Regions from separate parts of the Cupriavidus sp. 01L415 genome, predicted to be linked through region 1. Evidence: predicted binding sites of a transcription regulator. Region 1 holds the regulator's gene; each other region holds the start of a gene.
What was found. The regulator NrdR, encoded in region 1, represses ribonucleotide reductase genes. The targets are predictions, from matches to a motif close to CACNANATNTNGTG.

Region 1 (10,601 bases):
GCGTCTGGAGGTGCCGATCTGGAAGCCCGCTGTCATGGACATCTGTGCCTTGTCTGCGTTCTGGGAATAGCCGACCGGCGAGAAGGTAATGTAGTTCAGGCCCGCGGGAGTGCTGACATCTGTGATGATGACGTCTGTCGGCAACTTTTCGTACACGCCGATGAGCTTCTCGGTGTTCTCATAAGTGCCATTGGGCGTTGCGCCCTCGGAGAAGACTCTCCAGCCGCTGCTCCAATTGCTGCCATCCATCGGCGCCACGGTGACATAGCTGTTGGTGGCGGCAGCAATCGACCGGGCCTTGGTGACGGCCGTGCTGAAGCTGTCCGCGACGGTCAGCGCGCGATGATTACGCATGAAATTTGCCATGCTGGGAACGGCAAAACCTACCAGCACGACGCCGACTGCCATCGTGGTGATCAGCTCCAGCAGCGTGAAGCCGCGCGGACGCAGGGTCGTGGGTCGATTTGCACGCATGATGATCACCAGCAGTTAGGGACGGTTGTCGGCGTGGTGCCGCTGATGATCGCGAGCTTCTCACCCGTGCTGCGATAGACCAGCGTGCCGCAGGTGGCGTCCGCGCTCCTTGGCGCCGCCTGCAGTTCGATACATTGACCCGTATTGCCGCAATCGACCGCCCGGATCGTGTACTTGCCGCTGGTGGCGTTGTCGCCGGAGTATGGCTTGTAGCCGTTCCAGACCGTGGTCGTGCCAGCGGAAAAATACGTGTTGACCTGCGAGTAATGGCGCTCGAACAGTTGCATGTTCTCCATCAGCGATGCCTTGGCCTCGGTGCGCCGTCCTTTCAGGATGAACTCCTGATAGGACGGGTACGCGAAGGCGCTCAGGATGCCGATGATGGCAACCGTGACCATCATCTCGGCAAGTGTGAAGCCGCGATGACGATTGGATAAGCGTGGTGTCATGGCAGTCCTCTGCGGATCAGTTGGGTATCTTGAAGTTGCGGACTTCGCGCCAGGTCAGCCGGCCCGGGCGCGACTTCGACATTGTCGAGGGCGACGTCGTGGCTGCGCCCGACGTGCCGAAGCCGATCACCTGGGTCGTCGTCGTCTGTGGCAAGCCACCAATGGAGCCCCGATCTCCCACCACAACGTTGGTGATGATGATCGACGGTGCTCCCAGCAGACCGATCGACGAGAGGTAGCCGGAAACGCCAGTGGTGGGCATGCCGGTCAGCGTGTTCAGCGCGTAGCTGCGGCTGCCGCCCGCCGTACCGCAGGTGCCGGTCGCGGTGTAGATCGAGTTGAAATACACCAGGCCGCCCGATACCACGGCCGCCGTGATCTGGCGCTCGGTCGGGTCGAGGAAGTCAATGACCCAGCCCGGCTTGCGCGGGGCGACATAACCAGGTGCCGCCGTGCTGCCGCTGAACGCGATCGACTTGCCGTTGTCGGTGGAGGTCAGCGTCAACTGATTCAACTGGCTGCGGTTGCTGACGAAATTGGTGCCGTTGCTATCGTAGATGCCATAGAACGAGTTGGATTGCGTCGCGTTGGTGTTGGTATCCGCCAGTTCGTAGTACTTGCCGGTCCCGAAGAGCACCATGTATCCGCCCGGTGCGTAGACCACCTGCGGCTGCATGGTGATCGGCTGGCGCACGCCACTGGTCGAGGTCGCCACGAACAGCGGTCGGCCCGGCGTGCCGCCGTAGACGGGCAGGGCGCCGTTGGTATTGCCGTTCCAGGTGGAGGGCAGGCCAGACACCACGAACTTCCAGAGGTTGCCCTGAAGATCCCCCGCGTATAGGGCGGTGGCACTGCCGTTCGTCGCGGTAATCATCGCCGGCGTGCTCAGGCCGTTGGCCGATGTGTACGGCGGCGTGGCGGAAGGGGAGGGCGTGACGATCTTCCAGTAGTTGCCGTTCAGCGACCAGCCCGTGCCCGGTGCCTTGTCCAGCGACAGGATGAACAGCACACCCGGCGCGCGATCGTTGGCGGCGCCGTCTGCCTGGTTGGAGTTCAGGCCATTGCCGACAATCACAAACCACTTGTAGACGGGCAGGTTGCTGCTGTCGGTCCCGGTCTGCAGCTTGGCGATCACCGGCGTGCCCATGACGTTGCCCATGTCGGCGTCGTCCTTGTCGGTGAATTCCCAGATCACGTTGGATGCGCCAAAAGCGGATCCGCTGCGGCTGCCGGTCGGGTCGGTGACATCCAGCGCGTAGACGCCCTGGGCGCCACCGCCGAAACCCCCAGTCAACACCGACTTCCAGGTGCCGCCGATCTGCGCTTCGGAAATGACCGGCGTGGCGTCTACGTAAGCGCGGTGTACATACGTGGGCGAGGTCAGCTGGTTCAGGTTCCCCATCACGGCATTCGGCACATAGGCGAACACTTCATCGCCCGTGGTGGCGTTGAATCCGTGCAGCATGCCATCGTTGGCGCCGACGTAGACCATCGGCGTCCGGGTGACGTAGGTCGACAGGAAATTCGAGTAGCCGGTGCCGTAGCGCGAGGTGGACGGAGCGCCCACGTACGCGGGGCCGGAATTGATGATGTCGCCGAATACCGTCTTGCGGGCACGGAAGATGCCGCCATTGCCCAGGGCGTCTCCTTCCTGGCTGCGGTCGCCGCGCAGGTAGTCCACGCGCTGCTGGCCACGGCCGTCGCTGGTGCCGGTACCCGGGTTGAGGTTCAGGGCGTCCTGCTGAGCCTTGCCGAGGTTAGACCAGGCGAAAGCCGCCCCCGTGTTGGTCGTACTGCTGGTGGTGAAGATTGAGCGCGTGGAGAAGGTCTTGGTGGCCAGGCGAGAACTCGCTTCCCATACTTGCGTGGAAGAGATTGACACGGTGCCGTCGGATGCCTTGATCAGCGGATATGCGGTCAGCTTGCCGTTCCATTGCTGGTCAAAGCCGGGCGTGTAGACATACTCGTTCTGGATGATCCGGCTGCTGCTCAGCGCCACACCGGAAAGCGTGCCGGCCGAGCTGGTGATCTGCGTGAAGATCTGCTTGATCGCACTGATCATCTTTGCTGGCTGGCTGGCCAGGAACCAATTGGAGGGGATGCCCGAGCCTGTCGGTGCTGCTTCCCACTCCGTATTGTTCGTGACCACCGTACCGCCGGTCCCCAGCGTCTTGAAGGGGTTGCCATCCTTGTTGCCGCCGTCGGTGGTTTCCTCCTTGAAGCCGCCGTACTTGGCGGCCAGGAAGATCTGGCTCTGCTTCTGCGTATCGCCCACCGTGCCATTGCCGTTTTCGTTCACGTCGATGCCGAACGTCGTGACACGCGCTTCAGGCATTGTCGGGCGGAACGCCGAGGTATGGGCCCAGTAGGCCACGCCAGCCATGTAGTACGTCGAGTTCGAGGAGGTCGGGTGGTTTTTCGTGCCCAGGCTGGTAAATGCCGAGCCGAGCGGATTCGAGTTGCCGGCCGCGGGCGTATTCGTTTCCAACGCGCCAACCCTGTTGGTCCAGTCCACCACGTCGAAGTTGCTCCACGTGTCCTTGGGGCGCGCCGGATCGCCCTGATTGGCGATCGAATTGCCGGGGATGTAGTGGTCCTGGTGGGTGTTGATGTCGCCGATCGTCAGGACATAGTTGCGCTGGCAGCTATTGAGCATCGGATCGGTATCCCACGTGGTGTACACGGGGAAATTGTCAGCGTATGCGGTGGTCAGGTTGCCGACCGCCTCCGGCGTCGGGCCGTTCGGGTGGAACTGCAGGTAGCGGATGCTTTCGTAATACAGCTCGCCCAAGGGGTCGAAGGTCTTGTAGGCGCCCAGCGGATTGTCCGTCGGCTGACCCAGGTTCGTGACCATCGTGCGGCCGAACTTGTTCAGGTAATTGATGACGCCACTGTTGCTGTTTGTCGTGATGTTCAGCGGATTTTGCAGCAGCACGCCATACGTATCCCATTCCTTCGCGGGGTTCGTGATCGTGTTCAGCGACGTGTTGACTGCGTTGTCGCCCACATACTTCATCGGCGCGCGCAGCACGCCACCGTAGCGTTCGTTCTGCGGCTTGGAGGTGTCTTTGGTGCCGTCGTTCAGGTAGCCGAAGGCAGCAAAGCGCACGCGGTCCGCATTGCGCTGCATTTCGCCGACGGGCTTGTAGTTGGTGCCGTCATAGCTGTAGCAGAGGTCGGTGCGCGTGGTGGCTTCGCTGCTGTCGCAGACCTGGACCTGGACACGGAAGCCGCGGCGCTCGGTGACGGCGCCGTTCTTGGTGACATCCGCATACTTGCCCAGGCTGGCGCATGTCGCCGTGCCGTCGGCATCCGAGAAGAAGATGTGATTGCCGCAAGATGCCATGTACAGGGTGGAGTACTTGAATGGCGTCACCTTGCTGGGCGCGCTGTTCGTACCGCCCCCGTTGATGCTCTTGAGCGGGAAATAGCTACCGCTCTTGAAGAAGTCCCCTTGCAACAACGCGCGCTGGAGCACGGTCTGCGTGCGGCTGTCGATCACGCGGTCACCGCCCGTCATGGCCAGGCGAAGTTCGTCAATTGCCGACGAGGCCGCCCAGTTCATGAAGTTGCCGCTGAAGTCTCCCGAGCATTCGTGCGTATCGCTGGTGGCGTTGCCAGAGATCTTGAAATAACCGTTCGTCGCGTCGTACGTGTAGCACTTCGTGTTGTTGAAGTAACCCAGGTACGCGGCGCTCTTGTCGTAGGCCCCGCGATAGGCCGCACCGGTCGTGGGGAATTCCACGGACAGGGTCAGCATCAGGTTCGGGTGGATGTTCTGAGACTGGCCGTAAAGCGGCGTCGACGAGATGGATACGGTCGGCACGCTGGCCGGCGCGGCGGCCAGCATCACGCTCCACAGCATGGCGCACACTGGCGCCAGACGTTGAATGATCTTCATGAATTCTGTCCCGTTGCGTTTGGGGTGACCCGTCGTGGGAATGGAATTAGGAGTCGGACTTGCGGTAGGACGACTGCACCATCGCGCGCGTGGTGTCGTTCGGGCCGAACCCCACTGCAGTAATCCGGTACATGTATCTCGTGGCAGTCGGGTCGCTGGCCAGTCCGCCGGACGAAGTTTCCCGCAGTAGCTCAATCAGATAGCGCGGCTTGCGGCCCGGCGTCAGACCGGAACCGGTGGGAAAGCTGCGCCCCGTGAAGGTGCCGTACTCGACCGTGGTGTTGCCCACTGTCGCGGTCCAGTCGATCGTGTTCCAGATAGGTTCGCCCGTTGCGGCGAAGGTGTCGCACAGGCCAAGGTTGGTGCCGGTATTGCAGCCACCGGGGAGGAACCCCTCCGGCGAGAACGGCGAGAATTTGGTGGAGCGGCTGTTCGGCCCAACAGCATTCTGGATGTCCATCTCGGCATCACGCAACGCGGCTTCCGCTGCCTGATAGGCGATTTCAAAGTCGCGCTGGTTGCGGGTGGATCGCTTAGTGTCCAGCGCGATGCGCGCGCCGCCCAACGCCAGCAACGTGATGACCAGCAGCATGATCACGGCGGTGATGAGCGCCACGCCTTGTGCGTTGGCGCGACGGACAAACTTGGCATGGCGGATGGTCAAATGCATGACGGATCCTCGGCAAGGCACGACTGATAGTTGCGAATCTGGACGGTCGCGAAATACAGCTTGCGGGCGGCTCGTGTATCGGTTGCTGGCGTGTACGTGGCATTCGCGCCGGTGTATAGCGGGCCGAAGAGCTGGAACGTTGCCGGGCCACCGGCATCCGCGCTGGCGTTATCCGCGCGGATGACCAGCGCGATCTTCGCGGTCACCACGTTGCGCCAGTCGGTGGCGGCCACGCTTGTCGCGGGCACGTATTTGTATGGCACCTCATCGCCAGCAGTGGTTACGCCGTAGAGCACCTGCATCGTCTCCACGCCGGGAACGAGTTCCTGGGTCACGAACGTGCTGTCGGTTTCCTTGCCAGCGACACGCACGCGGTACTTGCACATCAGCGATGGCTTGCCGTTCGCGCCATTGGCGACAAAGAGTATTGACAACCCACGCTTGGTGTCGGCCTGGTCGGGGTCGTTAGTGCCTGCCACGCCCAGGCCAGAGCAATCCACGACCGAGCCGTCCGGAAGACTTGGATCGGCTGCCGAGCTGACGCCGTAGTAGCGGATCATCAGCGTGTCGCTGCTGTTGATGGCAGCGCCCGGGCCGCAAGCCAGCGTTTCGCTGTCGTTGGGTGTGGAGCAGCTATCCAGGCCATTGATCATCTGTGCGCTGACCGACATCGGAGCGCCACTACCATCTGGACCTTGCGGCACATACGCCGTCTGGCGAGCCAGACGGGTGAGGACGGACAGCGCGAAGTTGCCTCGCTCTTCGAGGTTGGCGTTGTCGTCGATCGTCGCGTAGCTGTTGCGACTCATCAGATAGAAGGACAAGCCGGCGATCAGGATCAGCATCGTGATAACGAGCGTCACCATCAGTTCGACGAGCGTATAGCCGCCGCTGCGGCGCTTGGGACGGGGGTTATATGTGCGCGGCATCAGCTTTTAATCCCCGGCAGAACGACAACAACCATTTGCGGCGTCGCTGCACCATTGGCGCCCACCGAGTCGGTCATGGTGGTGCCGGTCGCGATGTCCGTTCCCTGGCGGTCCGTGAAACGCGAGACCCAACCGATCTTGATGACGAGCGGCGTGTCGGTGGTGGAATTCGTTCCACCGGTTGCCGCGTTACATGCCCATTGGTAGCCAGTCGTCAGGCCGTAAGTGGTGGCGTCGCGGCAAATGATGGCGCGCCCGCCCGGCAGGTTGTTCTGGACGCGCTGCGTCCATTCCGCGAGTTCGAAGTTTGCGGCAAGAGGCGCACAGGCTGCGGCCCCGCCCGTACAGGCGCCGTTGTAGAGATTGCCGGGGCCCGTGACTACCGGTGCGCCGTTCTGGGTATCGAATGCATTGAATGTGCCCGAATCCGCCAGATTGCCGTTCGACCGCATGCGATCCGCCATGTCATTGGCGAGTTGCATTGCAACGATGTCGTACGAGGATTGTTGGGCGAAGCGGAAAGACTTGATCAGGAGGTTGGCCACGCCGAGCACGCCGAAGGCGAGCACGACGATTGCTACCAATGCTTCGAGCATGGTAAAGCCGGCCGCCCTCCGGCAGCGTGACTGACCCATTTGTGACTCCCGTCCAAAAATCGAACTGATTTTTTGCTTTTTACGGACGGCGCGCCGGAGATTTATGCGTCCCGGCCCTCTGTCGGGGTCGGTTCCGCGGTTCGCGCGCTCGCCAACTGGCCTCCATACCCGAAGGAGGTCAGTGCAGATTAGACAGCTTTTTTTGTGAGGTAGCTACCCCTTTCGTGGGGTAGGGGGCGAAAACTCGTCGAGCACGTCGCGAAATTCAGACACATCTTCAAAACTGCGATAAACGGAAGCAAAGCGAATATAGGCAATTTTGTCGAGTTTGCGCAGTTCGCGCATGACCAGCTCGCCCACCTGGCTGCTGGGGATTTCCTTCTCGCCCAGCGCCAGCAGTTTTTCTTCGATGCGGGTAATGGATTGGTCGATGGCCTCGGCCGACACCGGCCGCTTGCGCAGGGCCAGTCGCATGGAGTCCTTCAGCTTGGCGCGGGTGTAGTCCACGCGCGAGCCGTTTTTCTTGACGATGGCGGGAAAGAAGAGCTCGATGCGCTCGTAGGTGGTGAAGCGGCGGTCACAGGCCTCGCAACGCCGGCGGCGGCGCACGGTGTCGCCGTCTTCCGAGACGCGACTGTCAAGGACCTGGGTATTGGAATGACCGCAGAAGGGGCATTTCATGCCGGACCACCTGATGAATTGAGCCGGGCCGCATTGTCCATCTTTTACTTCTGTTGCGACCTTGCGGCAGGTTAAACGGCGCCGCCGGAGCGGCGCCGTTTTTGGCGCGCACTGCACGCACTATATATACAGGCAGCCGCCGATGTCGACTGCCCGTCGTGCCGCTCAGCCGTAGACCGGGAAGCGGCGGGTCAGGGCGGAGACCTGCTCGCGCACCGCGGCGATGTTGGCTTCGTCGTGCGGGTTGTCCAGCACGTCGGCGATCAGGTTGGCCACCTGGCGGGCTTCTTCTTCCTTGAAGCCGCGCGTGGTCATGGCCGGCGAGCCCAGGCGGATGCCCGAGGTCACGAACGGCTTTTCCGGATCGTTCGGGATGGCGTTCTTGTTGACGGTGATATGCGCATCGCCCAGGATCTTCTCGGCTTCCTTGCCGGTGATCTTCTTAGCGCGCAGGTCCACCAGCATCACGTGGCTTTCCGTCTTGCCGGACACGATGCGCAGGCCGCGGGCGATCAGGGTTTCCGCCAGCACGGCGGCGTTCTTCACCACTTGCTGCTGGTAAGCCTTGAACTCGGGCGTGAGCGCTTCCTTGAAGGCCACGGCCTTGCCGGCGATGACGTGCATCAGCGGACCGCCCTGGATGCCCGGGAAGATGGCCGAGTTGATGGCCTTCTCGTGCTCGGCCTTCATCAGGATCACGCCACCACGCGGGCCGCGCAGGCTCTTGTGGGTGGTGGTGGTCACGAAGTCGGCGTGCGGCACCGGGTTCGGGTAGACGCCGGCGGCGATCAGGCCCGCGTAGTGGGCCATGTCCACCATGAAGTAGGCGCCGATGGCCTTGGCCACCTTGGCGATGCGCTCAAAGTCGATGCGTAGGGAGAAGGCCGAGGCGCCGGCGATGATCAGCTTCGGCTTCTTTTCCTGGGCGAGCTTTTCCAGGGCGTCGTAATCGATGTCTTCCTGGGCGTTCAGGCCGTAGCTCACCACGTTGAACCACTTGCCGCTCATGTTCAGCGCCATGCCATGGGTCAGGTGACCGCCTTCGGCCAGGCTCATGCCCATGATGGTGTCGCCCGGCTTGAGCATGGCGAAGAACACGCCCTGGTTGGCCTGCGAACCCGAGTTGGGCTGCACGTTCGCGGCTTCGGCGCCGAACAGTTGCTTCACGCGGTCGATGGCCAGCTGTTCCACCACGTCCACGTACTCGCAGCCACCGTAGTAGCGCTTGCCGGGATAGCCCTCGGCGTACTTGTTGGTCAGTTGGGAACCCTGGGCGGCCATCACGGCCGGCGAGGTGTAGTTCTCGGAAGCAATCAGCTCGATGTGGTCTTCCTGGCGCTGGTTTTCCTTCTGGATCGCGGCAAAGACTTCGGGATCGATCTGGTCGATCGTGAAACGGCTGCGTTCAAACATGGCGTGACTCGTCTGTAAAAAGAGATACCGATGGAAAGACCGGGTGTCGGATCAGGCGCTATCGGTACTTTTGGGATACTTCGCGGGTAGGGCGCGCGGGGAAGGCATCGGCGTCCAGCACCGGGGACGTGGTTAGCGTCCATCCAGTGCAGGGCGCACCCTGCTTCCCATTCGCTGCCCAGGCGAGCGGCAGGCGCTTGTGCTTCACGCCCAAAGAACTTGCGCTTCCTCGTGGTAGTACCCACTGACTTCGCCAGTCGCGCAAGGTGGAATGGTTGCGGCAGAGTTTACGCGAGCCGGCGCCTTGCCGCAAGACGGTGCACCGGCCAGCCCGCCTCCCGCAAAGCCGCGCGGGGCCTGGCTCGCAACTTGCTGTTGCAAAGTCTCCTGCGGGTTTACCTCCGTTCGGGCATCGTGCTCCGCTACAATGCCGCCCATGCCGAACTTTGTCTGGCCGCTGCGGGTGTACTGGGAAGACACCGATGCAGGCGGTGTGGTGTTTTACGCCAACTACCTCAAATTCTTCGAACGGGCGCGCACCGAATGGCTGCGCTCGCTCGGGATCGAACAGCAAGCCCTCGCCGATCTGTCCGGTGTGGTCTTCGTCGTACGCAGTACCGCCGTGGAATACAATGCGCCCGCCCGGCTGGATGACCAGCTGGAGATCCGTACGCATATTGAACGGGTCGGGCCGGCTTCGGTCCAATTCGCCCAAGAAGCGTGGCGAGGTGACCTCCAACTGGCCAGCGGCAACATCCGGGTCGGATGTGTTGATAAAAGCACGTTTCGCCCGGCCCCGATTCCTGCCCCTGTCCTCGCAACCATCAAGAACGCTCGATGAATCCAGTGACTGTCACGCAAGACCTGTCGATCATTTCGCTGGTGCTCCACGCCAGCCTGCTGGCACAGGCCGTCATGGCACTGCTGCTGGTGATGTCCCTCTTCTCGTGGACCTACATTTTCCGCAAGCACCTGGCGCTGCGTTCGGCACGCACCCAGACGGAAGGCTTCGAGCGCGACTTCTGGGCTGGCGGCGACCTGCAGGCGCTTTATAACAGTGCCGTCAACAATCGCCACAACACTGGCGCGCTGGAACGGATCTTCGAGTCGGGCATGGGCGAATTCCTGAAGGCCCGCGAGCGCAGCAACGATGCCGGCGCGCTGCTGGATGCCGCCCGGCGCGCCATGCGCGCCGCGTATCAGCGCGAAATGGACGTGCTGGAATCGCACCTGCCGTTCCTGGCCTCGGTCGGCTCGGTCAGCCCGTATATCGGCTTGTTCGGCACGGTATGGGGGATCATGAACGCCTTCCGCGGTCTTTCGAATGTGCAGCAGGCAACGCTTGCATCCGTGGCGCCCGGTATTGCCGAAGCGCTCGTTGCCACGGCGATCGGCCTGTTCGCCGCCATTCCGGCGGTGATCGCCTACAACCGTTACGCGACGGAGATCGATCGCCTGGCGATCCGCTTCGAAAGCTTCATGGAAGAA
Region 2 (10,601 bases), on a different contig from region 1:
GTTCCACGCGTTCCTGATGCTGCTGGCCGAACGGCGCCTGCACGGCTTCAACCGGCCGCTGGCGGGCGAGCCGGCGTCCGGCCAGTGGCTCGGTCGCTGGCTGGACCTGCTGCCGCCGCTGCTGACGCTGGAAAAGCTGCTGTTCCGCCTGATCGCGGCGGGCTTCGTGCTGCTGACGCTGACCATCGTGTCCGGCTTCCTGTTTTCCGAACAGCTGTTTGCCCGCGCATTCCGCGTGGATCACAAGACCGTATTCGCGATCATCTCGTGGGCGATGTTCGGCGGCATCCTGATCGGCCGGCATTTCCGCGGCTGGCGCGGACGCACCGCGCTGCGCTGGGTCATCGCGTCGTTCGGCATCCTGCTGCTGGCGTACGTGGGCAGCCGCTTCGTGATCGAAGTGGTGCTGCACCGCCTTTCCTGAACCCCTGAGCCCCTGAGCCATTTCATGGCAAGAATCCTTATCCTTCTGGCTATCGTGCTGGGCATTTTCTGGTGGCTGCGCAGCCGCGCCGCACGGGAGGCGGCCGACCGGCCAACGGCCCGGCGCCGCGCCGCGCCGAATTCGGGAGCCACGGGCAATTCAGACGATAGCGAGCCCATGGTCCAGTGCGCCCAGTGCGGCGTGCACCTGCCGCGCGGCGAGGCCATTGCCTGGCACGGCCTGCACTACTGTCGCCGCAGCCATCTTCCCGATGTGCCAGGCCAGGGCGATAGCGGCGCGCGCTCATGAGGCCGCGGGCATCGGTCTGGTCCCGCCTGAGCGGCTGGCGCCTGCTGGTTGATCTCTGGCGGCAGCCCGAGCCGCCCGAATTCCACTGGCGCCTGCTGCGCTATTTCTGCTGGACCCGGCTGGCCGTGGCGCTGCTGCTGCTCGGCTACGCGTGGCTGCCGCTGGAACGGTCGGTGGCAGGCGTGGCTGTGGTCAATGTCGCCGCCAATGCCCGCACCGCCGCGGCGCTGCCGGTTGTGCTGCCCTACATCGCGATCGCGGTGGTGGCGTTGATCGGCACGATGTGGCGGCGTCATTTCCACATGCGGGTCCGCGGCCAGGTCCTTACGGACATGTTCCTGCTGACGGCGATCTACGCCGTGCTGGGGCAGATCGGCAGCCATGGCGAAGGCATGGCGATGATCTTCCTGCTGCCCGCGCTGGAGGCGGGCGCGCTGACGAGCCTGCTGTTTGCACTGTTTACGGCGGCCTTGTCGGCGCTGGTGGTGATGGGCCAGCCGTTCCTGCAGACCTTGCTGGCCCGGCAACCCGATGCCAACCTGCTCGGGTCCGGGCTGTTCGGCCTGGTGTTCATGATCGCCGCGCTGGTGATGTACATGCTGGCCAACCGGCAGATCGCGCAGGAGCGGCTGGCGCTGGCGCGCGAGCAGGAGCTGCGGTTGCAGCAACTGGTGAACCGCCTGATGGTCAACGACATGCAGGACGGCGTGATGCTGGTGCGCGCCAACGGGGCCGTGGTGGCCGCCAACCCGGCCGCCGTGGTGCTGCTGGGCGTGCAGCCGCACGAGCGCCTCCGCGATGGCCAGGTCCGCGCGGGCGAGAGCGACAACGTGCTGTTCGACCTGCGCCGCATTGCGCGCCTGCAACCGCTGATGGAAATGCTGCGCGACTGGATCCGGCGCAAGGACGATGTGCCGCGCATCCTGCAGTTGCTGCCGCTGCCATCGCGCCCGTCGGCGGCCGGCAACCCGCTGCTGCACACCCGCCTGCGGCTGCGCTTCGTGCTGCCGGGCCTGGCCGGGCTGCGCTCCACGCTGGCGGGCGTCATGACCTCGCCGGCCGCCCTGGATACCGCCGGCTGGAACGACCTGTCGCCCGAGGGCGCGGCGCGCCTGCGGCTGGCCATCGCCCAGAACGAGGCGATGGCATGGAGCCCGGAGGACGAGACCCTGTTGCGCAGCGAGATGCGCGATACGGTGCTGGTCCATATCGAAAGCTGGGAACGGATTGCCGAGCAGGTTCAGCAGGAAAAGCTCGCGGCCATGGGCCGGCTGGTGGCCAGCGTGGCGCACCAGATCCGCAATCCCCTCGCGGCGATCAGCCAGGCCAACGAACTGCTGGCGGACTCCGGCGCGGGCGAGGGCAATATCGATGCGCGGCTGCTGCGCATCATCAGCGACAACGTGCGGCGCCTGGACCAGGTGGTGTCGGACGTGCTGCAGTTGTCGCGCCGGCCGCGCACGGGCCACAGCGCCGTGGAGTTGAGCCAGGCGCTGCCCGAGATCCTGGACCGCTGGCGGCTGGAGATGCGCTCGCGCGCCGGCGCCCGTTCCGACATCAATGCCAACGCCATCCGGCTGATCGTGGACGTGGACCGCCCGGTCATCTTCGACGGCGCGCAGCTCCAGCAGGTCCTGGGCAACCTGCTCGACAATGCCTGGCGCTATTGCAGCCGGCTGCCGGGTTCGATCCGGATGCTGGCGCACGCGCTGGACCAGCATCACGCCGAACTGATTGTCTGGAACGACGGCGCCGAGGTGACCCGCGACCAGCAGCGCAGCCTGTTCGAGCCGTTCTTCACCAGCAATGCGCAGGGCACCGGCCTGGGCCTGTTCATGGCGCGCGAGCTCTGCGGCGCCAACGATGCCCAGGTGCGCTACGGCGCCATCGGCCTGGAAGCGTTGCTGGAACGCACGGGGCTGCTGGCAGGCGGCGCACGCGATACACTCCCGGCCAAAGCTTTCGTGCTGACCATGCGGATCGAGACGCCCGACGTCGTGACCGCCGCCTAACGCGCCCAGCGCCCGCAACCCTTTCCGGCAACGCCGAAACCCACGCCCTCTATGCCCGCCAGACCGCCCGCCCTCGACCCGATCCTTGTCATCGACGACGAGGCCGACCTGCGCGAGCTGCTCGATATCTCGCTTCGGCGGATGGGCCATGACGTGGTGATGGCCGGATCGCTGGCCGAGGCGCGGCTGCGGCTGGCCGAACGCCGCTACTGCCTTGTGCTGACCGACATGCGGCTGGGCGACGGGCTCGGCATCGAGATCGTGCGGCAGTTGTCCACGTCACCGGAACGCACGCCGGTGGCCGTGATCACCGCCTACGGCAGCGCCGACAACGCCGTGGATGCGCTCAAGGCCGGGGCGTTCGACTACATCGCCAAGCCGGTATCGCTGGACCAGCTACGCACCCTGATCCTGAATGCGCTGGGCCGCCAGCAGCGCGCGCCAACCGATGGCGCCGTGGTCAACGCCGAGGCGGCGGAAGCGGCCGAGGCCGCGGATCGCGCCGCCGGGCTGCTGCCGGGCTTGTCGGCACCCATGCAGGAGGTGCGCCGGTCGCTATCGCGGCTGGCGCGCAGCATGGCGCCCGTGGTGATCAGCGGCGAGTCCGGCAGCGGGAAGGAACGCGCCGCGCGCGCCATCCACGCAGTCAGCGCGCGATCCGCCCATCCGTTCGTGGCCGTAAACTGTGGCGCGATTCCCGAGACGCTGATGGAGTCCGAGTTCTTCGGCTACGTCAAAGGCGCGTTCACGGGCGCGGACGCCGAGCGTGGCGGCTTCTTCCAGGCGGCCCACGGCGGCACGCTGCTGCTGGACGAGGTGGCGGACCTGCCGCTGGCCATGCAGGTCAAGCTGCTGCGCGCGCTGCAGGAGCGGCGCGTGCGCAAGATCGGCGCGAGCAAGGAAGACACAGTGGATGTGCGCGTGATGTGCGCCAGCCACAAGGACCTGGCCGCGATGGTGGCGGCCGGGGCGTTCCGGCAGGACTTGTATTACCGGCTCAACGTGCTGGAGCTGCGCATGCCCACGCTGCGCGAACGGGCCGAAGATATTCCGGTGCTGGCGCACGCGATCCTGGAGCACCTGGCCGTGCGCTATGGCGACGCCCACCCCCGGCGCCTGTCGGGCGCCGCGCTGGCACGGTTGTCGACCTATCCGTTCCCGGGCAACGTGCGCGAGCTGGAGAACCTGCTCGAACGCGCCTACGCCTTCGCGGAAGCCGAGGAAATCGCGGTGGCCGATCTCGGGCCGCTGGACGCCGGCATGGACCGCGCCAGCCTGTTGCCGCCGGGCACGCCAGCCAGTGCGCCGGCACCCGCCGCCTACCATCCGTGGGGCAGCGCCGTGGCCTGGTCCGCGGTCGCCAGCGCCGCCCAGCCACCAGCGGCGCCAGGGATGCCGCCGGCCGAAGCGGCCCGCGCGCCGGCTCCCGAGCCGGACCCGATGGCCGACGCGCTGCGCGACGTGACTTTCCCGATCGATCTGCCGGCCCGGCTGGAGGCGCTGGAGCGCGAGCTGATCCAGCGCGCGCTCCGCCAGACCGGTTTCAACCGGACGGCCGCGGCGCCGTTGCTGGGGTTGAACTTCCGCCAGCTGCGCTACCGGATCCAGCAACTCGGGATCCGCGACGAGCGCGAAGGACGCGAGGGGCGCGATGGCAGCGACGATAGCGAATCGCTGGCCGAAGGGGAGGGTCGCGATGGCTGATGCGCCGCGCGACTACCTGCCCGACGCCGATGGCTGGGTGCCGGCCGCGCGCCGCGTGCCATCCCCCAACTTCGACGCCCGGCCCGAAGGCGTGCCCGTGGACCTGGTGGTGCTGCACAACATCAGCCTTCCGCCGGGACGGTTCGGCACCGGTGACATCGAGGCGTTCTTCCAGAACCGGCTCGACATCACGCGCGATCCGTTCTTCGAGACCATCCGCGACGTGCGTGTGTCCGCGCATTTCCTGATCGCGCGCACCGGCGAACTCGTCCAGTTTGTGGCGTGCACGCAACGTGCATGGCATGCGGGCCAATCGGATTTCTGCGGTCGCCAGCGCTGCAATGATTTTTCGGTGGGCATCGAGATCGAGGGCGCCGACGATCAGCCTTTCACGTTGGCACAATACGACACTGTTGCCGCACTGGTCGCCGCCCTCCGCACGGCATATCCCGTCCAGGCCATCGCCGGACACAGCGATATCGCGCCCGGCCGCAAGACCGATCCCGGCCCGCATTTCGACTGGAATCGCTTCGCGCGCCTCGCCCAAGTGCCGCCGGCGCTACTCCCGTACCAGCCTCGCCCCTGAGCGTCCCCTCTTTGTGCAGCACGCCTCATATGGGGGCAGGGCACACCGTGACAGCCCTGTGAAAACCCCATGCCAGGGCCACCTATCGAGTGGCCACTTTGGATAAAAAAATTTAAAAAAATTTGTGCGGTGGCGCACAGGAAACCGGGATCCCTTGCCGTAGCGCGGTTGGCGGGAATGTGGCGCCGCCGCACAGTCGCGAACTGTCTCGCGGATGCGATTGTCAAGACTGGTCTTTCATCTTCGTTTCACTATACTTAGCCCAGTTTTTCGCGGTGACCACTATATCTAGTAGTACTTCCGGGGAACCGGCCTAGGTGTGAAGCCAGCGCCGCAGCAGTTTGCGACGTTGACGCCACAGCAGCGACATGGCCGGCGGTATCGCAAGAGTCCCTAGCAGAATGAACGCCTGTGCAGTTTGGTTCTCGCCCGGCCCCAGCCGAGTCGAGTGTCTTCTGAAGCGCATTTTGCTAGGGACTTTGTCACTTCAATACAAGGGTTAAAACAGGAGTTACCTCATGCAAACGGCCCAAAACGAACAACAAAACACTGGCGTGACTGGCGTTGTCGGCGCAGCAGCCGGTACGTCGCAGCAGACCCCCGCCGCTGCGGGCGCCAACTATCAGGACTACAAGCTCATTCGCCGCAATGGGGCCGTGGTGGCGTTCGAGCCGAACAAGATTGCCGTGGCCGTGACCAAGGCCTTCCTGGCCGTGAACGGCGGCCAGGGCGCCGGCTCCGCGCGCGTGCGCGAGCTGGTGGAGCAACTGACCGGGAACGTCGTGCGCGCGCTGCTGCGCAGCCGTCCGAACGGCGGCACGTTCCACATCGAGGACGTGCAGGACCACGTGGAACTGGCGCTGATGCGTTCGGGCGAACACGAGGTGGCCCGTGCCTACGTGCTGTACCGCGAAAAGCGCACGCAGGAACGCGCCCAGGCCAACGCGCAGGCCGTGGCCCGCGTGCAGGAAGGCGGCGTGTCGTTCAACGTGACCGACAACGGCGCGACCCGTGTGCTCGACCTGGCGGCCCTGCATGACCTGATCGACACCGCCTGCAGCGGACTGGGCAACGCCGTGAGCGCCGAGCCGATCCTGAAGGAAACGCTGAAGAACCTGTACGACGGCGTGCCGATGACGCAGGTCTACGACTCGGCCATCCTGGCCGCGCGTACGCTGATCGAAAAGGATCCGGCCTACAGCCAGGTCACCGCTCGTATCCTGCTGCACACGATCCGCAAGGAAATCCTGGGCGCCGAGGTGACGCAGGCCGAGATGTCCACGAAGTACGCCGAGTACTTCCCGAAGTTCATCGCCCGCGGTATCCAGGCCGAACTGCTCGACGAAAAGCTGGCCACGTACGACCTGGCCCGCCTGGGCGCCGCGCTGGATGCCTCGCGCGACTTCCAGTTCAACTACCTCGGCCTGCAGACGCTGTACGACCGCTACTTCCTGCACGTGGACGAAGTCCGCATTGAAATGCCGCAGGCCTTCTTCATGCGCGTGGCCATGGGCCTGGCGCTCGAGGAAAAGGATCGCGAAGCCCGTGCGATCGAGTTCTATCAGCTGCTGTCGTCGTTCGACTTCATGTCGTCCACGCCGACGCTGTTCAACTCGGGTACCCGCCGCTCGCAGCTGTCGTCGTGCTACCTGACCACTGTGTCGGACGACCTGGAAGGCATCTACGAAGCGTTGAAGGAAAACGCGCTGCTGTCGAAGTTTGCTGGCGGCCTGGGCAACGACTGGACCAACGTGCGCGCGCTGGGCTCGCACATCAAGGGCACCAACGGCAAGTCGCAAGGCGTGGTGCCGTTCCTGAAGGTGGTCAACGACACGGCCGTGGCCGTGAACCAGGGCGGCAAGCGTAAGGGCGCGGTCTGCGCCTACCTGGAGACGTGGCACCTGGACATCGAGGAATTCCTGGAGCTGCGCAAGAACACCGGTGACGACCGCCGCCGCACGCACGACATGAACACCGCGAACTGGATTCCGGACCTGTTCATGAAGCGCGTGATGGAAAACGGCGAATGGACGCTGTTCTCCCCGGCTACCTGCCCGGACCTGCACGACAAGGTGGGCCGTGCATTCGAACAAGCCTACCTGGGCTACGAAGCCAAGGCCGCCAATGGCGAACTGAAGCTGTTCAAGAAGGTCCCGGCCATGCAGCTGTGGCGCAAGATGCTGGGCATGCTGTTCGAAACCGGCCACCCGTGGATCACCTTCAAGGATCCGTGCAACATCCGCAGCCCGCAGCAGCACGTGGGCGTGGTGCACAGCTCCAACCTGTGCACGGAAATCACGCTCAACACCAATGAGAGCGAGATCGCCGTCTGCAACCTGGGCTCCGTGAACCTGGTGGCGCACCTGAAGAAGCAGGCCGACGGTACGCAAGTGCTCGACCACGCCAAGCTGCAGAAGACCATCCGCACCGCGATGCGCATGCTCGACAACGTGATCGACATCAACTACTACGCGGTGGACAAGGCGCGCAACTCCAACCTGCGCCACCGTCCGGTCGGCATGGGCATCATGGGCTTCCAGGACTGCCTGCACGTGCTGCGCACGCCGTACGCCAGCGACGCCGCGGTGAAGTTCGCCGACACCTCGATGGAAGCGGTGTGCTACTACGCCTACCAAGCTTCCACGGAACTGGCCGAAGAGCGCGGCCGCTACAGCACCTACGAGGGTTCGCTGTGGGATCGCGGCATCTTGCCGCAAGACTCGCTGAAGTTGCTGGCCGAAGAGCGCGGCGGCTACCTGGAAGTCGACATGTCGTCGTCGATGGACTGGAGCAGCCTGCGTGCCCGCATCAAGCAGCACGGCATGCGCAACTCGAACTGCATCGCGATCGCCCCGACCGCGACCATTTCGAACATCATCGGCGTGTCGGCCTGCATCGAGCCCACGTTCCAGAACCTGTACGTGAAGTCGAACCTGTCGGGCGAGTTCACGGTGGTCAATGACTACCTGGTGCGCGACCTGAAGGAGCGCGGCCTGTGGGACGAGGTGATGGTTGCCGACCTGAAGTACTTCGACGGTTCGCTGGCCCGTATCGACCGCATTCCGCAAGACCTGCGCGACATCTACGCCACGGCCTTCGAAGTGGAGCCGAGCTGGCTGGTGGAAGCCGCCAGCCGCCGCCAGAAGTGGATCGACCAGGCCCAGTCGCTGAACATCTACATGGCGGGCGCCTCGGGCAAGAAGCTGGACGACACGTACAAGCAAGCCTGGCTGCGCGGCCTGAAGACCACGTACTACCTGCGCACGATGGCCGCCACGCACGTGGAGAAGTCCACCGTGTCGCGCGGTTCGCTGAACGCGGTGTCGTCGGGCAGCGAAGGTGGCATGTCCACCGCCCCGGCAGCGGCCCCGGCAATGCCGGAAGCCGATGGTCCGGTCTGCACGATGCGCCCGGGCGACGCCGGCTTCGACGAGTGCGAAGCCTGCCAGTAAGCCAATAGTCGATGTGCCGTTCCCGCCAGCGCGGGAACGGCTGCTGAAAGAATTCACGGAGAACACCAACATGCTGAGCTGGGACGACGACGTTCAAGCCACGCCGCAGGCTGCCCCGCAGCCCGCGCTGCAACCTGCCACCCCTGTCACCGCTGACCAGCAGGGTGCGCTGCCCCCGTCGGCGACGCAGCCGTCCGGCATCCTCGGCAACAATCCGAACGCCGCCGCCGCGCAGGACACCCGCCGCGTGAACGCCGCCGACAAGCGCGTGATCAACGGCTCCACCGACGTCAACCAACTGGTGCCGTTCAAGTACAAGTGGGCGTGGGAAAAGTACCTGGCTGGCTGCGCCAACCACTGGATGCCGCAGGAAATCAACATGTCCCGCGACATCGCCCTGTGGAAGGACCCGAACGGCCTGACCGAGGACGAGCGCCGCATCATCAAGCGCAACCTGGGCTTCTTCGTGACGGCCGATTCGCTGGCCGCCAACAACATCGTGCTGGGCACCTACCGCCAGATCACGGCGCCGGAATGCCGTCAGTACCTGCTGCGCCAGGCCTTCGAGGAGGCCATCCACACGCACGCGTACCAGTACATCGTGGAGTCGCTCGGCCTGAACGAAGCCGAGATCTTCAACGCGTATCACGAAGTGCAGTCGATCCGTGACAAGGACGAGTTCCTGATCCCGTTCATCGACACGCTGACCGATCCGTCGTTCAAGACCGGCACGCCGGAAAACGACCAGAAGCTGCTGAAGAGCCTGATCGTGTTCGCCTGCATCATGGAAGGGCTGTTCTTCTACGTGGGCTTTACGCAGATCCTGGCGATGGGCCGCCAGAACAAGATGACGGGCGCTGCCGAGCAGTACCAGTACATCCTGCGCGACGAGTCGCTGCACTGCAATTTCGGCATCGACCTGATCAACCAGATCAAGCTGGAGAATCCGCATCTGTGGACGGCCGAATTCAAGGCCGAGATCACGGAGCTGTTCCAGAAGGCCGTGGACCTGGAATACCGCTACGCGGAGGACACCATGCCGCGCGGCGTGCTGGGCCTGAACGCGCCGATGTTCAAGGGCTACCTCCGCTTCATCTGCAACCGCCGTTGCCAGCAGATCGGCCTGGACCAGCTGTTCCCGAACGAGGAAAACCCGTTCCCGTGGATGAGCGAGATGATCGACCTGAAGAAGGAACGCAACTTCTTCGAGACGCGCGTCATCGAGTATCAGACGGGCGGGGCGCTGAGCTGGGATTGATGAGGCTGGCACGGCATCGCGTGCCGCTGCCACCTTTGGAAACGGACTGCCTTGGCAGTCCGTTTTTCATTCCGGAGCATGGTCCGCATCCCGACCCGCCCGATAACCGCCGGGACCGGGTACGCGGGCGACCGGTGTTGTATCGCACAGGGCAGGCCAGCCGGCTTGCCCTGCTGCGTTTCGGCTCAATCCGCCGACGCGCCGGACCGCTTCACCACCGTCGACCACTTCCGGATCTCGCTGTCGACGAACTTGCCGGTCTCGGCGGGCGTCATCGGCATCGGCTCGGAGCCGCGATCCGTGATGAACTTCTGCAGCTCTGGCGATTGCAGCGCCTTCACCGTCTCCGCGTTGAGCTGGCTGACGATGGCCGGCGGGGTGCCGGCGGGGGCCATCAGGATGGCCCAGCCCAGCGCCTCGAAGCCCGGCACGCCTTCCTCGCGCACGGTGGGCACCGACGGCAACTGCGGCACGCGTTGCGCGACTGTCACCGCCAGCGGCACGGCTTTCTTCGACTGGATCAATGGCATGGCGGCGGTGACGGAATCCACCATCAGCGGAATCTGATTGCCGAGGAAATCCGCCTGGGCGGGGCCGCTGCCCTTGTACGGAATGTGGACCAGGAAGATGCCGGTCTGCGCCTTGAGCATCTCCGCGGAGAGATGCTGCGTGCCGCCGATGCCGGCACTGGCGTAGCTGTACTTGCCCGGCGCGGTCTTCGCCTTGGCGATCAGGTCGTGCAATGACGTGAAGCCCGACGCCGGCGTCGCCAGGAATACCAGCGGCACGGAGAACACGCCCGAGATCGGTGCAAAGTCCTGGCGCGGATCGTAGTTGAGCTTCTTGTACAGCGTCT
Region 3 (10,601 bases), on a different contig from region 1:
CGCCCGATGTGCTCTGCGACTGCAACTTGACCATGGCCTTGATCAGGGCCGCGGGGCCGCCCGCATAGCCAATCCGCCAGCCCGTCATGGCGTAGGCCTTGGAGACGCCGTTGATGGTCAGCGTGCGATCCTTCAGCGAGGGCGCTGCCTGCGCCAGCGTGACAAAGCCGGCATCGCCGTACATGAGGTGCTCGTAGATGTCATCCGTCATGATCCACACATGCGGATGCCGCGCCAGGACTTCCGCCAGCGCGGTCAGTTCCTCGCGGGTGTAGGCGGCACCGCTCGGGTTGTTGGGGGAATTCAGGACCAGCCAGCGCGTCCGCGGCGAAATGGCGCGTTCAAGATCTTCCGGCGTCAGCTTGAAACCGTTCTCCGGCTTGCAAGGCGCGAAAACGGGTACGCCACCGGCGAGCAAGGTGATATCGGGATACGACACCCAGTACGGCGCGGGAATGATGACTTCGTCGCCTTGCTGCACGGTGCAGAGGACGGCGTTGAAGATGACCTGCTTGGCGCCCGTGCTGACGATGATCTCGCTGGCGGTGTAGTCGAGGCCGTTTTCGCGGCGGAACTTGCGGGCCACGGCCTCGCGCAGGTCGGCGGTGCCACCGACGTCGGTGTAGCGCGTCTTGCCGGCCGTCATCGCCTCCCAGGCCGCTTCGCGGATATGGAGCGGCGTGTCGAAGTCGGGTTCTCCGGCGGTCAGGCCGATGACATCGCGCCCGGCGGCGCGAAGCTCGCGCACGCGCTGCCCCGCCATGGAGCTGGGGGAGGGCTTGATGCGATGAAGGCGATCAGTGAGTTGCAGCATGAGTGTCTCGGAAGGGGCGAAGGCGTGAGGAAAGTATCCGCGATCGGTTTGCCGCGCCCAAACGAGAAATCGGATTGCGGACGTATTCCATTTTTTCCTGATGAGCCGCCAGGCGGTGCGAGAATATGGAAGACGAAACCGACCCGCAACCGCCCCCATGCATGTGACGTTCAAGCAGCTCGAAGCTTTCTATTTCAGCGTGACTTGCGCCTCGTTCAGCGCCGCAGCCACCAAGCTCCACGCCACGCAATCGGCCATGTCCAAACGGATTGGCGAGCTCGAACAGGAGCTGGGTGTCCAGCTAGTGCATCGCATGCCCAAGGGGCTGGTTCCCACGCATGCCGGCAACCGCTTGCTGGGCCTCGCGGAAGAAGCCATGCGTCTGCGCGAGCGCATCGCGGCCGAGGTCGGCCAGGCGGACGAGATCAAGGGCACGTATCGAATCGGCGTGACCGAGTTGATCGCATTGACCTGGCTCACCGAGTTGCTACGGGAGCTGAAACTGCGCCATCCGGCCATACAGCTGGAGCCCGTGGTCGACGCCGGGATGAACCTATTCGAAGACCTGGAGGCCAACAAGATCGATATGGCGATCCTGCCCGGAACGTTCTGGGGGGAGGCCTACAAGTCCGTCGAGGTGGGCCGGGTGGAGGACCTCTGGATGGCAAGCCCCCGCCTGTCGCTGCCTGACCGGCCGCTGAAGCCGGAGGAATTTGCAGAGTATCCGGTGCTGGAGCAATCGGCCGGCTCGGCCAAGAACGCCTACTACGGCGCGTGGCGTCGCGAGCATGGATTCCGCTTCAAGAAGGCATTCTCGACCAACAGCCTGATGGTGTTGCGGGCGCTGACGATCGAGGGGCTTGGCATCAGCCAGCTGGCGCTCGACTACTTCGCCGCCGATATCGAGAAGGGGCTCCTGCGCGTGGTGGAAAGCGATCCCATGCCGCCGCCACTGGTCTACTCCGCGGTGTTCCGTCATGACGAATTCAGTCGGGCTCTCGAAGCGATCGCGCAGGCCAGCCAGGATGTCTGTGACTTTCGCCGAGGGCCGCATGACGTCGCGGCCGGCAGCGTCTAGCCACAGGAACCACGGGCCACCCCGAATGCCGACATGGATTTGTCCGCACGCAAATCCAGCCATCGCACAAAGCCGCTTCCCACCGCCGCTTGACGGCCATCAAACGGCAGGCAGACTTCCGCTCATCCACCCCAACAACCACTATATGTAGTGATAATCTTCGCGGCACACACTACATAAGGGTAACCATGAGCGATCATCAGCAAGCCGGCAGGGTGCCGGCGCCGGCCGCGGGCGAGCAGGTGGACGTGGGCAGCGCCATGGAGGAATACCTGGCCCAGCGCGACTGGCGCGTGCGCGCCAATGCCAACCAGGGCTACAGCCTGGGCGGGCTGATCCTGAACGTCGCGGGCAAGGTCACCGCCAACTACTGGCTGTCGCACATCTTCAGCCCGGAGGCGGCCCACGCGCACCGCGAGGGCGACCTGCATATCCACGACCTCGACATGCTCTCCGGCTACTGCGCCGGCTGGTCGCTGCGCCAGTTGCTGTCCGAGGGATTCAACGGCGTGCCCGGCAAGGTGGAGGCCAACCCGCCGAAGCACATGTCGGCGGCGATCGGGCAGATCGTCAATTTCCTGGGCACGCTGCAGAACGAGTGGGCGGGCGCGCAGGCCTTTTCCAGCTTCGATACCTACATGGCGCCGTTCGTGCGCCGCGATGGCATGGATTACCGCGAGGTGCGGCAGGCCATGCAGGAACTGGTCTTCAACCTGAACGTGCCCAGCCGCTGGGGCACGCAGACACCCTTCACCAACCTGACGTTCGACTGGACCTGCCCGCAGGACTTGGCTGGCCAGGTGCCGTACATCGCCGGCGAGGAAATGCCGTTCTGCTACGGCGACCTGCAGCCGGAGATGGACATGATCAACCGCGCCTACATCGAGGTCATGATGCAGGGCGATGCGCGCGGCCGCGCTTTCACGTTTCCGATCCCCACCTACAACATCACGCGGGATTTCGACTGGGAGCATCCGAACGCCGCGCAGCTGTTCGAGATGACGGCGCGCTACGGGCTGCCGTACTTCCAGAACTTCGTCAATTCGGACCTGGAGCCGCATATGGTCCGGTCGATGTGCTGCCGCCTGCAGCTCGATTTGCGCGAGCTGCTCAAGCGCGGCAACGGCCTGTTCGGCTCGGCCGAGCAGACCGGTTCGGTGGGCGTGGTCACCGTCAACTGCGCGCGGCTGGGCCACCTGCATCGCGGCGACGAAGCCGGCCTGCTGACGGCGCTGGACCGCCTGCTCGCGCTCGGCCGCGACGTGCTGGAAGACAAGCGCCGCGTGGTGCAGCACTACATCGACGAAGGGCTCTATCCCTATACGCGCCGCTACCTCGGCACGCTGCGCAACCACTTCAGCACGCTCGGCGTCAACGGCATCAACGAGATGATCCGTAACTTCTCCGACGATGCCGACGACATCACGTCGCCGCCCGGGCACGCCATGGCGATCCGGGTGCTGGATCACGTGCGCGCGCGCATCGTCGATTTCCAGGAAGGCACCGGCCATCTCTACAACCTGGAAGCCACGCCGGCCGAAGGCACCACCTACCGCTTCGCGCGCGAGGATCGCAAACGCTGGCCCGGCATCCTGCAGGCCGGCACGCCGGAGCGGCCGTACTACACCAACTCCAGCCAGCTGCCGGTCGGCTACACCGACGACCCGTTCACCGCGCTGGCGATGCAGGAGGCGCTGCAGGGCAAGTACACCGGCGGCACCGTGCTGCACCTCTACATGAACGAAGCCGTCTCCAGTGCGCAGGCTTGCAAGGAACTGGTGCGGCGCTCGCTGGCGCGCTTCCGCGTGCCGTACATCACGATCACGCCCACGTTCTCGATCTGCCCGAAGCACGGCTACCTGAGCGGGCACCACGAATTCTGTCCCAAGTGCGATGCCGAACTGCTGGCACGCAGCCACGCCGCGGCCGATGCGCCGCAAACCCACCTCGAAAAGGAGCTCACATGAACGCCGCCTTGCACCCGTCCGATACATCCGCCATGCCTGCCACGCTCAACCTCGATGCCGCGCTGCGGACCCGCTGCGAGGTCTGGACCCGCGTGATGGGCTACCACCGGCCGGTCTCATCCTTCAACACCGGCAAGCAGGGGGAATTCCATGAGCGACGCTTCTTCACCGAAGCCGCCTGCCGCTGAGATGACCGCCGCCGCCTGTGTTTTCGCGGCGCCCGCCGCGGGCAAGGCACCGCGGGGCGCCCCGGCGCTGGCGGGGCTGGTACCGTTTTCCAGCGTCGACTGGCCTGGCAAGCTGGCGGCGGTGCTGTTCCTCTCCGGTTGCCCGTGGCGTTGCGGCTATTGCCACAACGCCCACCTGCAGCGGCGCCATGCGGCATACCAGTGGCCGGCGGTGGTGGACTGGCTGAAGTCCCGCGCCGGCCTGCTGGACGGCGTGGTCTTTTCCGGCGGCGAACCGCTCGGCGAAGCACAACTGTCGGCGCTGGCCGGCACCGTCCGGGCGCTCGGCTTCAAGGTGGCCCTGCATACTGCCGGCATCTACCCCGACCGGCTCGCCGAGGTACTACCGCTCCTCGACTGGGTCGGGCTGGATATCAAGGCCGATGCGAACACGCACGACGCGCTGGTCGGCCGCCCGGGTGGTTTTCAGCGCGTCCAGGCAAGCCTGGCGCTGCTGCTCGGTGCTTCCACGCCTTTCGAATGCCGTACAACCTGGGATCCTGCGTGGCTCAGCGAGGCGCGTTTGCTGGCGCTGGCGCGCACGCTCGCGCAGCAAGGCGTGCGGCACTATGCGGTGCAGGCTTGCCGTGCCGGACCGGTGGCGATGCCCGGTGCCGACCTGAGCGCGCAGGCCCGGGACACGCTCGCGTCGTGGTTCACGACGTTCTCCTTCCGGGAGTCCTGAAGCGCCGTCGTGGTCGGCAGCTCAAGCCCGCGTGACGTGCCGCACGTCATCGAGGAAGACCTCCGCCAGCGCCGGCGTCGGATGCTGCTGGTTGTGCAGCACGAAACTCTCGAAGTGGATCGCGGGATCGAACGGGATGGCCTTCACGCCCGGTAGCTTCAGGCTGCGGACCACCACGGGATTCACCACACTGAGGCCCAGGCCCATTTCGACCATCGTGCAGATCGTCGCCGCGTAGGGCGTTTCCAGCGTCAGCACGCGCCGATCCGGTACGAAGGCCGCGTCGACGGTGGCGCGCGTGCCGTCGCCATGCGTCAGCGAGATGAACTGCTCGCCATCGAGGTCGCCGGCATTCACACGCCGCTTGCGCGCGAGCCGGTGGCTGGCCGGCACAATGCAGACGCCCGCTTCACGACGCAGCGACTCGCTGCGAATGCCCGCCGTCTCCACCACATACGACACCAGCCCGACATCGCAGAAGCGTTGTTCCGTCCATTTCGCCACGGTCGGTGAATCGCTCGTGTGCACGGCAATCGGCACATCCGGATGCCGGTCGCGAAAGCGTCGGATCGCCATCGGCATGACCGTCATCGCGATGGACGGAACGGTGCCGATTCGCAACGTTCCCACGCCCGCAGCGCGGATCGAGCGCGCCGAAGCTTGCAGGCTGTCCAGCCCCACAAACGCACGTTCGACGTCGCGGAACAGCGCTTCGGCCTCCACGGTCGGCGTCAGGCGGCCCGCGATCCGCGTGAACAGCTTGAATCCGGTTTCGCGCTCGAGTTGGGCGATGACTCGGCTGATGTTCGGCTGCGATGTGTGCAGCTGCGTGGCCGCTACGGTCATCGAGCTGGATAGCATCACCATGCGAAAGGCTTCGATCTGCTTGAAATTCATCGGTCTACGGGGGTGAATGGCGTCGGGGAAGTGTGCGGCGATGGTATATCAAATCCGCATGGCTGCTGCGGGAATACGAATTTGACGATATGACGGTGTGATTCCCATACTGGGTTCCAACACACAGGAGAACGTTGTATGGAATCGAAGGTCAGCCGCCGCCTGACGCAGACCAGCGCCCCCGAGGTCTGCGAGCACATCTACCTGCCGCGCCTCAAGCGTGAGTTCGGCAGCGGGTTCCGCTATCTCACGGACATCAACCAGGCGCACCTGCTGATGCTGCACGGCGCGCGACTGGTGCCCGACGAGGTGGCATCGACCCTGGCGCACGCGCTGCTGCAGATCGAGCGGGCGGGCGCCGACGCCGTGCCGCTCGACCCCGAACGCGAGGATGCCTATTTCAACTACGAGGCGCGCCTGATGGACGTGGCCGGCGCCGATGCGGGTGGACGCCTGCACATCGCGCGCAGCCGCAACGACATCCTGGCCACGCACGACCGCTTGTGCGCCCGTGACGCCGTGCTGGCGCTGCTGGGAGGGCTGGCCGATACGCGCGAGGTGGTGCTGCACAGGGCGTCGGAACATGCCGACGTGGTGATGCCCGGCTACACGCACCTGCAGGCCGCCCAGCCGATCACCTACGGGTACTACCTGGCTGGCGTGGCCAACGCGATCGGGCGTGACATGGCACGGCTGCAACGCGCGCTCGAAGCGCTGGACGCCTGTCCGCTCGGCGCCGGCGCGCTGGCGGGCACCGCGTTTCCGATCGATCGCGCGGCGACGGCACGCTGGCTCGGCTTCTCGACGTGGGTCGCCAATTCGCTCGATGCGGTGGCGTCGCGCGACTTCGCCTGGGAAATCCTGTCCGCCGTGGCCATCGGCACCGTGACGTGGGGCCGAGTCGCGCAGGACCTGTACGTCTGGTCGACGCCGGAGTTCGGCCTGATCGACTTCCCGGACAGCGTGGCTGGCACGTCGAGCATCATGCCGCAGAAGAAAAATCCGGTCGTGCTGGAGTACCTGAAAGGCAAGGGCGGCCACATGGTCGGCCTGCTTACCGCGTCGCTGGCGGCGCTCAAGGGCACCCATTTCAGCCACTCGGGCGACGGCAACCGCGAGACGATGCGCAGTTTCTGGGAAGCGATGGAGGAGAGCGGGCGATGCGTGGACCTGTTGCGGCTCGTACTCGCCAACGCGACGCCCCAGCGCCAGACCATGCTGGCCCGCGCGCGCCGCGACTTCTCGTCCGCCACCGATCTTGCGGACATGCTTGTGCGCGACGCCGGCATGTCGTTCCGAGAAGCGCATCACGTCGTCGGCGCGGTGGTCCGCGATGCGCTGGACAACCACGTCCCCGCCTGCGAAATCGACAGCGCCATGGTCGACAAGGCGGCGCTGCACCACACGGGGCGTGCGCTGCACCTTGCCCCTGCCGCAGTAGCCCGCTGCCTCGATCCGGAGCATGGCGTCGCCGCACGGCTGGCCGCCGGAGGACCCGCGCCGGCGCTGGTGCGGGAGCAGGTCTCGGCCCAACTCGGCGAACTCGCGAACACCCGCCACGCCATCGACACGTTGCGCAACATCATTGGCACGAATCGTGCCACGATGAAGCACGCGGTCGAACAACTCGCCAGCCTGCACGCATGACAGGCCCGCACTTCTTTCACACCTGTCCGACCCGGAGAACTGCCTCATGAAACCGTTTGCGCACGCGCTGGCTGCTGTCTGTCTGACGCTGGGATCCACCCTGGCTGCCGCGGGATCTTTCCCCGACAAGCCGATCCGCATGGTGGTGCCATTCCCGCCGGGCGGCACGACCGACTTGCTTGGCCGCGTACTGGCCAGCCGGCTGTCGGAAACGCTGGGCCAGCAGGTCGTTGTCGACAACCGTCCCGGCGCCGGCGGCACGATCGGTTCCGACGCCGTAGCAAAGGCGCCCGCCGATGGCTATACGCTGCTGTTCGGCACGGTCGGCACCCAGTCGATCAACACCTCGCTATACAAGCGGTTGCCCTATGACGCGCAGAAGGACTTCACGCCGGTCGCGCTGTTTGCGGGCGTACCCAACATCCTCGTGGTCAACCCGAAGGTGCCGGCCAATTCGGTGAAGGAACTCGTGGCCTACGCGAAGGCGCATCCGAACGCGCTCAACATGGGATCGGCCGGCAATGGCACGACCAACCACCTGTCGGGCGAGCTGTTCAAGTCGATGGCCAACGTGCAGATCGTCCATGTGCCGTACAAGGGCAGCGGCCCTGCCATGGCCGATCTGCTGGCCAACCAGGTGCAGTTGATGTTCGACAACCTGCCCGGGTCGCTGCCGCATGTGAAGGCTGGGCGCTTGCGCGCGCTGGCCGTCACCAGCGCCACGCGTTCCCCGGCCTTGCCCGATGTGCCGACGATGGCCGAGGCCGGCATCAGCGGCTATGAGGCGGCCGTATGGTTTGGCGTGGTGGGTCCGAAGGGCATGCCCGCCGATGTGGTGGCGAAGCTGTCCGCGGAGATTACGCGCATCGCCCAGGACAGCAATATGCGCGACAAGCTGCTGCAGCAAGGCGCGTCGCCCCTAACCGCCACGCCCGACCAGTTCGCCGGCGTGATCCGGCAGGACACCCTCAAGTGGTCCAGGCTGGTGCGCGAGTCCGGCGCCACGATCGATTGATCAGACATTTGATCCCGCGGCAGCAGGGGCGGCCAGAGTACACGGATTTTGTGCTCTGACCGTCTTGTTTCACGTTTCCTCCGGGCCCACCCTAGTTGACGTCGTTTTTCATGGGAATAAAATATGTTTCACAAACATGAAAATCAGGCGCCCACGCTAGACGATGGGGCGCCACGTTGGAGACAGCCTGTCCATGACCGCCGCAACACCCCACACCCCTTCGGTCGCCTCGTCCGAAACCCCCTCCGCTGATTCCCCCGTTTATTTCGTCCGCACCGAAGAGGTGGCCGGCTACCACCCGGCCAACCACGTCGGCACGCTGAACCGTCGCATCATCGGACGCGAGAACGTCGGCGCCACACAGCTGGAAGTCATCCACGGCACCATCGAGCGGGGCAAGGGTGCGCTGCCGCATGCGCACCCGGGCATCGAACAGGTTTGCTATGTGCTGGAAGGCCGCGCGCGGGCCGAAGTCAACGGCGCGTCGAAGGAGCTTGGCCCCGGTGACTGCTGCTTCTTCCCGGCCGACGCGATGCATGTCTTTACCGTGATCAGCGACGAGCCCGTCAAGCTGCTCGTGATCTACGCACCGCCGTACGAAGAGTCGCCAGACCGCGTGATCCGTCCGGCCTGACCCCCGCACGCCTTGCCTTGCGGCCGCGCTTCTTTCACACAGCAGCGACCGCTATCCGACAAAAAACCAAAGGAGACCACCATGCCGAATTTCCGCGTGCGGCGCACGCTCGTCGCAGCCTTGCTGGCGCTGCCCGCCATGACCGTGACGTTGCCACAGGCCGCGCGAGCGGCCGACGCGTATCCGAGCCGCCCGATCCGGCTGGTGGTGCCGTTTGCGGCGGGTAGCGGTACCGACGCCGTGGCCCGTATCACGGCCAAGGAACTGGGTGACGCGCTGGGCCAGAACGTGGTGGTCGACAACCGGCCGGGCGCCAACGGCGCCATCGCGGCGGAACTCGTGGCGCAGGCCGCGCCGGATGGCTACACGCTGTTCATGACGACGAATACCACGCATTCGGCCAATCCGTCGCTGATGAAGAAGCTGCCCTACGACCCGATCAAGGACTTCGCGCCGGTCGCGCGCATGGGCAACCTGCCGTTCATGCTCGTCATCAATCCCAAATTGCCGGTGAAGACCGTCGGCGAGCTGATTGCCTATGCCAAGGCCCATCCGGGCATGTCGTACGCCAGCGGCAACAGCACCGGCATCGTCTCGGGCGCCACGCTGGGGCGCATGGCCGGTGTCGACCTGCTGCACGTGCCTTACAAGAGCACGCCGCCGGCCATGACGGACGTGATCGCCGGCCAGGTGCCGATGATGTTCGTCGACGTGGCCGCCGGCATCGCGAACGTCAAGGCCGGCAAGATGCGCGCACTGGCGGTGACCACCGCGCAGCGCAGCCGGCTGCTGCCGGACCTGCCGCCGATTGGCGATACGCCGGGGCTGAAGGGCTTCGACATTACGTCGTGGAATGGCGTGTTCGCGCCGGCGAAAACGCCGCAGCCCGTCATCGAGCGGCTGAATCGCGAGCTGTCGAAGATCGCGGCCAGCAAGGAGGTGGCGCCGCGCTTCGAGGCGCTCGGCTTCGAGGCCTTCGGCCAGACGCCGCAGCAGTTTGCCGGCTTCGTGGCGGGCGAACTCGTCAAGTGGACCAAGCTGGTGAAGGACGCCGGCATCCAGCCCGAATAACCGTATCGACGGGGAATACCACATGAATTTCGAAAGGACACCCGAGCAGAACGCGATTGTCGAGGCCGTATCGCAGTTGTGCAGCGACTTCGGCCCGGACTATTGGGCCGGCCTCGACCAGCGTCACGAATTTCCCGAGGCCTTCCACCAGGCGATGGCTGGAGCCGGGTGGCTCGGCATTGCCATGCCGGAACAGTACGGCGGGGCGGGGCTGGGCATCACGGAGGCCGCACTGATCATGCAGACGGTGTCGGCGTCTGGCGCTGGCTTCTCGGGTGCATCGGCGATCCACATGAACGTGTTCGGCCTGAACCCGGTGGTGGTGTTCGGCTCGGAGGCCCAGCAGGCCGCGGCGCTGCCGCCGCTGATCGCCGGGCGCGACAAGGCCTGCTTTGCCGTCACGGAGCCCGATGCGGGGCTCGACACCACCCACCTGAAGACGCAGGCGGTGCGCACGGCCGATGGCAGCGCGTATCGCGTGGATGGCCGCAAGATCTGGATCTCCACCGCCCAGGTGGCCTCGCGCATGCTGCTGCTGGCGCGCACCACGCCGCTGGAGGCGGTGG

Region 2: AC1DOX_RS23845 (ribonucleoside-diphosphate reductase subunit alpha) is a predicted target of NrdR. The motif match lies at 5,316-5,329, and genes of this name have one in related genera.
Region 3: AC1DOX_RS20135 (ribonucleoside triphosphate reductase) is a predicted target of NrdR. The motif match lies at 2,032-2,045, and genes of this name have one in related genera.

The regions. Positions count from the first base shown of each region.
Region 1 covers NZ_JBFTSP010000004.1:315,301-325,901, forward strand. Annotated here, with positions in the region: gene AC1DOX_RS11370 (GspH/FimT family pseudopilin) at 1-474, opposite strand, end outside; gene AC1DOX_RS11375 (type IV pilin protein) at 480-923, opposite strand; gene AC1DOX_RS11380 (pilus assembly protein) at 940-4,824, opposite strand; gene AC1DOX_RS11385 (pilus assembly PilX family protein) at 4,871-5,494, opposite strand; gene AC1DOX_RS11390 (PilW family protein) at 5,485-6,423, opposite strand; gene pilV (type IV pilus modification protein PilV) at 6,423-7,019, opposite strand; gene nrdR (transcriptional regulator NrdR) at 7,233-7,700, opposite strand; gene glyA (serine hydroxymethyltransferase) at 7,866-9,113, opposite strand; ZMP/ZTP riboswitch at 9,283-9,384, opposite strand; gene ybgC (tol-pal system-associated acyl-CoA thioesterase) at 9,550-9,954, shown strand; gene tolQ (protein TolQ) at 9,951-10,601, shown strand, end outside.
Region 2 covers NZ_JBFTSP010000022.1:72,225-82,825, forward strand. Annotated here, with positions in the region: gene AC1DOX_RS23820 (cytochrome C assembly family protein) at 1-424, shown strand, start outside; gene AC1DOX_RS23825 (PP0621 family protein) at 449-733, shown strand; gene AC1DOX_RS23830 (sensor histidine kinase) at 730-2,745, shown strand; gene AC1DOX_RS23835 (sigma-54-dependent transcriptional regulator) at 2,797-4,449, shown strand; gene ampD (1,6-anhydro-N-acetylmuramyl-L-alanine amidase AmpD) at 4,442-5,035, shown strand; gene AC1DOX_RS23845 (ribonucleoside-diphosphate reductase subunit alpha) at 5,554-8,487, shown strand; gene AC1DOX_RS23850 (ribonucleotide-diphosphate reductase subunit beta) at 8,558-9,745, shown strand; gene AC1DOX_RS23855 (tripartite tricarboxylate transporter substrate binding protein) at 9,931-10,601, opposite strand, start outside.
Region 3 covers NZ_JBFTSP010000015.1:18,769-29,369, reverse strand. Annotated here, with positions in the region: gene AC1DOX_RS20145 (pyridoxal phosphate-dependent aminotransferase) at 1-814, opposite strand, end outside; gene AC1DOX_RS20140 (LysR family transcriptional regulator) at 972-1,892, shown strand; gene AC1DOX_RS20135 (ribonucleoside triphosphate reductase) at 2,081-3,859, shown strand; gene nrdD (anaerobic ribonucleoside-triphosphate reductase) at 3,892-4,047, shown strand; gene AC1DOX_RS20125 (anaerobic ribonucleoside-triphosphate reductase activating protein) at 4,010-4,771, shown strand; gene AC1DOX_RS20120 (LysR family transcriptional regulator) at 4,793-5,668, opposite strand; gene argH (argininosuccinate lyase) at 5,807-7,315, shown strand; gene AC1DOX_RS20110 (Bug family tripartite tricarboxylate transporter substrate binding protein) at 7,362-8,330, shown strand; gene AC1DOX_RS20105 (cupin domain-containing protein) at 8,524-8,964, shown strand; gene AC1DOX_RS20100 (Bug family tripartite tricarboxylate transporter substrate binding protein) at 9,046-10,035, shown strand; gene AC1DOX_RS20095 (acyl-CoA dehydrogenase family protein) at 10,058-10,601, shown strand, end outside.